Regions from separate parts of the Nocardiopsis sp. NPDC058789 genome, predicted to be linked through region 1. Evidence: riboswitches for the same ligand, from Rfam matches in the RefSeq annotation. Region 1 holds a riboswitch; the other holds the start of a gene.
The links. Region 1 has a riboswitch for thiamine pyrophosphate ahead of thiD (bifunctional hydroxymethylpyrimidine kinase/phosphomethylpyrimidine kinase). Riboswitches for the same ligand answer to the same signal wherever they lie in the genome.
Positions count from the first base shown of each region.

Region 2: it holds a riboswitch for thiamine pyrophosphate, as region 1 does, so the genes downstream of both, thiO (glycine oxidase ThiO) here and thiD (bifunctional hydroxymethylpyrimidine kinase/phosphomethylpyrimidine kinase) in region 1, are expected to answer to the same signal.

Region 1 covers NZ_JBHYOW010000004.1:147,574-150,773, forward strand. The annotation lists gene ACFW3L_RS06760 (acyl-CoA synthetase) at 1-404, shown strand, start outside; gene ACFW3L_RS06765 (DUF368 domain-containing protein) at 759-1,685, shown strand; TPP riboswitch at 1,774-1,874, shown strand; gene thiD (bifunctional hydroxymethylpyrimidine kinase/phosphomethylpyrimidine kinase) at 1,863-2,666, shown strand; gene ACFW3L_RS06775 (alanine/glycine:cation symporter family protein) at 2,756-3,200, opposite strand, start outside.
Region 2 covers NZ_JBHYOW010000013.1:23,962-27,161, forward strand. The annotation lists gene ACFW3L_RS19685 (phosphotransferase family protein) at 1-246, opposite strand, end outside; gene thiE (thiamine phosphate synthase) at 300-971, opposite strand; gene ACFW3L_RS19695 (Rv2175c family DNA-binding protein) at 1,039-1,398, opposite strand; TPP riboswitch at 1,517-1,627, shown strand; gene thiO (glycine oxidase ThiO) at 1,626-2,819, shown strand; gene thiS (sulfur carrier protein ThiS) at 2,822-3,034, shown strand; gene ACFW3L_RS19710 (thiazole synthase) at 3,038-3,200, shown strand, end outside.

The sequences.
Region 1 (3,200 bases):
CGAGGGCCGGAGACGGTTCCATCGTGCTGCTGGGCCGGGGCAGCGTGGTGATCAACACCGCCGGGGAGAAGGTCTACCCCGAGGAGGTGGAGGCCGTGCTCAAGGCGCACCCCTCGGTGGAGGACGTGATCGTGGTGCCCTCCCCGGACGAGAGGCTGGGCCAGAAGGTGACGGCCCTGGTGTCGCTGGCCTCCGGTTCGGCTCGGGACGAGGGCGCGCTGCGGGCGCACTGCCGGGTGCGCCTGGCCGGGTTCAAGGTGCCTCGGACGGTGCACTTCGTGGACAGGGTGCGACGCACGGCGGTGGGCAAGCAGGACTACCGGTGGGCGGCGTCGGTGGCCGGGGAGGACCCGGCCGCGCCCGCCGTTCCGACCTCGCGACTGTCCGGTTCGCGCCGGATCTGAGACCGGTTCCACGCCGTCGTCGTCACGATCCGTTTTCGGACCACGGACCTCGCGGACTGATACCTGACCAAAACCCGGATTCTCCGGGCGATCGGACGCCTTCACCCCGTCCGGCGCCGCTAGAATCGGCACTGCCCGGCCCGGGGCCTGACGGCTCTCCTCCCCCTCGCACGGCCCGGGCGGCACACATCCCCGCGCGGGCCGGAGCATCGAACCGGTGGAGGTCGCCTCCATGACCCGCGTGGTACAGCACCCCTTTGACCCGCCGGTCGACCGTTCGCACGGACCGGCGACCCCATCAGGACGGAGGACGGCGCCCTCTCCCGGGAACCCCCCGGGCCAGCGCCCGACAACATGGCCAAGTCAGTAGGCTCCTACATCTTCAACGCGGTGCGCGGCGGCGCCGTCGGCACCTCCGAGGCACTGCCCGGCATCAGCGGCGGCACGGTCGCGCTGATGGTCGGCCTCTACGACAAGCTGATCGGTGGCGCGGGCCACGTGGTCAGCGGCATCAAGCGCTACGTCACGGACGTTCCCCGGGGCCGCGGCAAGGAGCGCGCCCAGGAGCAGTTCCGCCAGGTGGACTGGTCGGTGCTCGTCCCCGCCCTCATCGGCATGGCCGTCGCGCTCATCCTGGCCGCCATCTTCCTCGCCCCGCTGGTGGAGGTCTACGAGCAGTACGCGTACGCGCTGTTCTTCGGCCTGGTCCTGGCCTGCCTGTGGATCCCCTACACCGGCGCGGGCAAGAAGTGGAAGGCCTGGCACTACGCGGTGGCCCTGGTCTTCGCGGTGCTCGCCTTCCTGCTCACCGGCCTGCCCGGCGCCAACCTGCCCACCCACCCGGTGATCGTCTTCTTCGCGGCCGCCGTCGCCATCTGCGCCCTGGTGCTGCCGGGCCTGTCGGGTTCCTTCATCCTGCTGATCCTGGGCCTGTACGAGCCGACCATGGCCGCCCTGCGCGCGGCTGACCTGCCCTACATCACCGTCTTCGTGCTGGGCATGATCACCGGTCTGGCCCTGTTCGTGAAGGTGCTCCAGTTCCTGCTGGAGAACCACCACCACATCACCCTCGTGGTGCTCACCGGTCTGATGGCCGGTTCGCTGCGCGCCCTGTGGCCGTGGCAGGACCACAACCGCGATCTGGTTCCGATGAGCGACGTCCCCGTGACGCTGGCCTTCGCGGTCGGCGGCTTCGTGGTGGTCGTCGGCATGATCGTCTGGGAGCGGCGCAAGCACGCCCAGCAGGAGCAGGTGGAGACCCGCCACAACGTCACCGTCTGACCGCGCGGAGGGGGGCGGTCCGCCCCGGCGGACCGTCCACTACAGTCGAAACCACCACAGACCAACACTGATGCCGGGGCCGCGAGGCCCCGGCGGCGCGGGGTGCCGGAGAGAGTCCTCCCGGCTGAGAGCACACCCGTCGAACCTGCCCTAGTTCGTACTAGCGAAGGAACGCCAATGAGCGCGTACAACGTCGTGTCCATCGCCGGAAGCGACCCCAGCGGGGGCGCCGGTGTCCAGGCCGACCTGAAGTCGTTCTCCGCCCACGGGGTCTTCGGGATGACCGTGGTGACGGCGTTGACCGCCCAGTCCACACGCGGGGTCACCGGGGTCCACGGTGTCCCCGCGTCCTTCGTCACCGACCAGATGGACACCCTGTTCACCGACGCGACCGTGCACGCGGTCAAGGTGGGGATGCTGTCCACGTCGGAGGTCACCGAGGCGGTCGCGGCCGCCGTCGACCGCTACGCGCTGCCGAACGTGGTCGTGGACCCGGTGATGGTGGCCAAGAGCGGTGACCGCCTCCTGGAGCGGTCCGCGATCGAGGCCCTGCGCACCGTCCTGCTGCCGCGCGCCGACCTGCTCACCCCCAACCTCCCCGAGGCCGCCGACCTGCTCGGCGAGACCGAGGCCACCGGCCTCAAGGAGATGCGGGGACAGGCCGAACGCCTCCTCGAACTCGGTCCGCGCCGCGTCCTGCTCAAGGGCGGGCACCTGCCCGGTGAGGAGAGTGTCGACCTGCTGGTCGACGGCGTCTCGGAGCCGGTGGAGTTCCGTGCCGGGCGGGTGGCCACCCGCAACACCCACGGCACCGGCTGCACGCTCTCCTCCTCGATCGCCGCCCTCCTCCCCCAGCGCCCGGACACGGTGGCCGCCGTTTCCGACGCCAAGGCCTACCTCACCGAGGCCCTGCGCCACGCCGACGAGATCCACGCGGGCGACGGCCAGGGACCGGTGCACCACTTCCACGCCTGGTGGTGAACGGACGACACCACGCGAAGGGGGGACCGGCCACCGTGGCCGGTCCCCCTCGTCGTCGGCCGGGGGACCCGTCCCCCGGCCGGAGCGCACTACTTGCTGACGTCGTCCATGATCACGTCCGGGTTCTTCCACTCGGGATGGCCGAAGAACTTCCGTGTCTCCGCGACCACCACCGGGGAGAGCAGGATCAGACCCACCAGGTTCGGCAGTGCCATCAGACCGTTGGCGATGTCGCTGAACAGCCAGACCGACTCGATGCTGGCGGTCGCGCCGACGTAGACGACCCCGATGAACACCAGGCGGTAGGGCAGGACCAGGTAGCGCTTGCCCTTGGCCAGGTACACCATGCAGCGTTCGCCGTAGTACGACCAGCCGAGGATCGTCGTGTACGCGAAGACCGCCACCGCGCAGGCGATGAAGACCACGCCGAAGGAGCCCAGGGCCGGGCTGAGCTGGCCCAGGCCCTGCTCCATGGATCCGGAGGTGAGCAGCACGCCCTTGCTGTCCGGGTCGTACCCGGCGCTCTCCGGGGCG
Region 2 (3,200 bases), on a different contig from region 1:
GGTCCAGGCCGCCGACGAGGCGGTCGACGGCTCGCCCAGACGGCCCAGGGCCGTCCCCGGGAGCGCGGCGATCGCGAGCACGGGCGGCCTGCGCCAGAGAACCTCCGGGGTCGGGACCGGCGCGAGGGACATCGCCTCGACCTCGACGTCGACACGCGCCTGGTCGGCGTCCACCTTCAGGAACACGTCACCGACGCGCAGTGTCGCGCGCTCGGAGTGGGCGACGACGACCTCGACCTCATCCATGGTGGACCAGTATCCCCGGGACGGCCGTCGAGGTCACCGGGTTTTCGCGACGGTCAGGCGTCGCCGCGCCGTGCGGTCAGGCGGGCCCGGAGCGCGCTGGCCGCCGCTCGCGGATCCTCGGCCTCGGTGACGGCGCGCACCACGACCACGCGGGTGGCCCCGGCGTCCAGCACCCGGTCCACGTTCTCCAGGTCGATGCCGCCGATCGCGAACCAGGGCCGGTCGGTGCCGAGCGCGGCCGCGCGCTCCACCAGTTCGAGTCCGGCCGCCGGGCGGCCCGGCTTGGTCGGGGTCGCCCAGGTCGGGCCCACGCAGAAGTAGTCGCTCCCGGGCTCCTCCGCCGAACGGGCGGCGGCCTCGGGGTCGTTGTTGGAGCGGCCGACCAGCGGGTCGGCGCCGATGATGTCGCGGGCCAGGGGAACCGGCAGGTCGCGCTGGCCCAGGTGCAGGACGTCGGCGCGTACCGCGCGGGCGATGTCGGCGCGGTCGTTGACGGCGAGCAGGGCCCCGTGGCGCTCGCACGCCTCCCGCAGGACCTCCAGGGCGGCCAGTTCCTGGCGGGCCTCCAAGCCCTTGTCCCGGAGCTGGATGATGTCCACGCCTCCGGCCAGGGCGGCGTCCGCGAACTCCGCGAGATCACCGCTCTCGGTCCGGGCGTCGGTGCACAGGTACAGAAGGGATGCGTCCAGGCGCTCGCGCAGGCTGGTTCCGTGGCTCGTCCTCACGCGCCCCACCCTAACCAACGGCCCGGGGGACGTCACCGGGGTGGTGCGTCCCCGGGCCGTGGACGGCTCAGAAGGCCATGCCCTGGGCCCGCCGACGGACCTCGGTGCCCCGGTTCTCCCGCATGGCCTGGATCGGCGTGCCCGGCAGGGTGTCGTCCGGGGTGAACAGCCAACGCAGGGCCTCCTCGGTGGAGAAACCGGCGTCGGTCAGCAGCACGATGGTGCCCGGCAGACCCTTGACCAGGTCCGGGCCGTCCAGGAAGGCGGCGGGGATGCAGAGTTCGCCACCGCGCACCACGCCCATGAGGCGGTTCTCGCGGATGAGCGTCTTGATGCGGTTGGGGCTCACGCCCAGCGGCGCGGCCGCCTCACGCAGGGTCAGCCATTCGCCGACGAGTTCGTCGAGTTCACGATCGCTTTGTGTCACCCACCCAATCTGCCACACCCGGCCGGGCTCCGGAGACCATCGCCCCGCCCCCGGACGCCCCGCCTGGGAGATCCCCGCCACGACCGCCCTGGACGGGTTGTCCTAGGATGAGGGCGAGGACATGTCCCGCGGGAGCCGGGTGGACCCGGCTGAGAGGGAGGCTCACCGCCTCCGACCGCACGAACCTGATCCGGGTCATTCCGGCGAAGGGAGTGGAACACGGCGCCGTGCGCAGCAACGAGGTTCCCCCACAGAAGACGATTCATCCCACCAATGCGGTGGTCGTGGTCGGCGGCGGCGTCATCGGCCGGGTCACTGCCTGGCGGGCCGCCCAGCGCGGCCTGTCCGTGACCCTGGTCGAGCCCGACCCCGTCACGGCGCCCTCCGACGCCCGCGCCTCCTCGACCGTCGCGGCGGGCATGCTCACCCCCGCGACCGAGGCGGTCTTCGGCGAGGAGGAGCTCATGGAGCTCGGGGTGCGCTCGGCGCGCCTCTACGACGACTTCGTCGCCGAACTCCAGGAGGCCAGCGGGATCGACGTCGGCCACCGCCGCACCGGGACGCTGCTGGTCGCCTTCGACCGCGACGACCTCGCGGTCCTCACCGACCTCCACGCGCTCCAACAGCGCCTGGGCATCCCCACCCAGCGGCTCACCAGCCGCGAGTGCCGACGCCTCGAACCCACGCTCGCTCCGGGCGTGCGCGGTGGCGTGCTGGCCCCCGAGGACCACTCCGTGAACCCGCGCGCGCTGCTCCTGGCCCTGGCGCGGGCCGGGGAGCGGGCGGGCGTTCGCGAGGTCCCCGGGTACGCGGAGGAGATCACCTCCCCCGGGGCTGACGGCGCGCGCCTGGGCGTACGCCTGGCCGACGGGACCGCACTGCCCGCCGCGCAGGTGGTGCTCGCCGCCGGATGCTGGGGCGACCGGGTACGGGTGCCCGAACCGGTGGTTCCGCCGCTGCGCCCGGTCAAGGGGCAGCTGCTGCGCGCCCGGGTGCCCGCCGGGGAACCGCCGCTGGTCACGCGCACCGTGCGCGGCCTGGTGCGCGGGTTCCCCGTCTACCTGGTGCCCCGGGCCGACGGCGAGGTGATCGTCGGCGCCACCCAGGAGGAGCTGGGCCACGACACCTCCCTGACGGTCGGCGGGCTCTGGCAGGTCCTGCGGGACGCGCGCGAGCTCGTCCCGGGGGTGAGCGAGCTGGAGGTCGTCGAGACCTGCGTGGGGCTGCGGCCGGGTTCCCCCGACAACGAACCCCTCCTGGGGCCCACACGGGTCCCGGGACTGCACCTGGCCGCCGGACACTTTCGGCACGGGGTCCTGCTGGCCCCGGTGACCGGGGAGGTCATGGCCGAGGCACTCACCACCGGCGCGCTGCCCCCGTACGCGCGCCGGTTCTCAGCCAGCAGACGGACGTGGGAGTAGCAGTGGAACTGATCATCAACGGACAGGCCCGGGACAGCGAGGCGACCACCGTGGACGGGGTCGTGCGCGACCTCACCGACGCCGGGGACGGCGCCGTCCCCGGCGGGATCGCCGTCGCGGTCAACGACGAGGTGGTGCGACGCACCGCCTGGACGGACACCGAGCTCTCCGCGGGCGACCGCGTGGACGTGCTCACCGCCGTACAGGGAGGCTGAACCATGACACAGACGTCCGAGTCCGTGACCGTCGCGGCACACGTGTCGGAGGACCCGCTGGTCATCTCGGGGGTCTCCTTCGGGTCCCGACTCATCACCGGCACCGGCGGGGCGCCCTCGCTGGAGGTCCTGGAGGACGCCCTCCTGGCGTCGGGAACCGAACTCA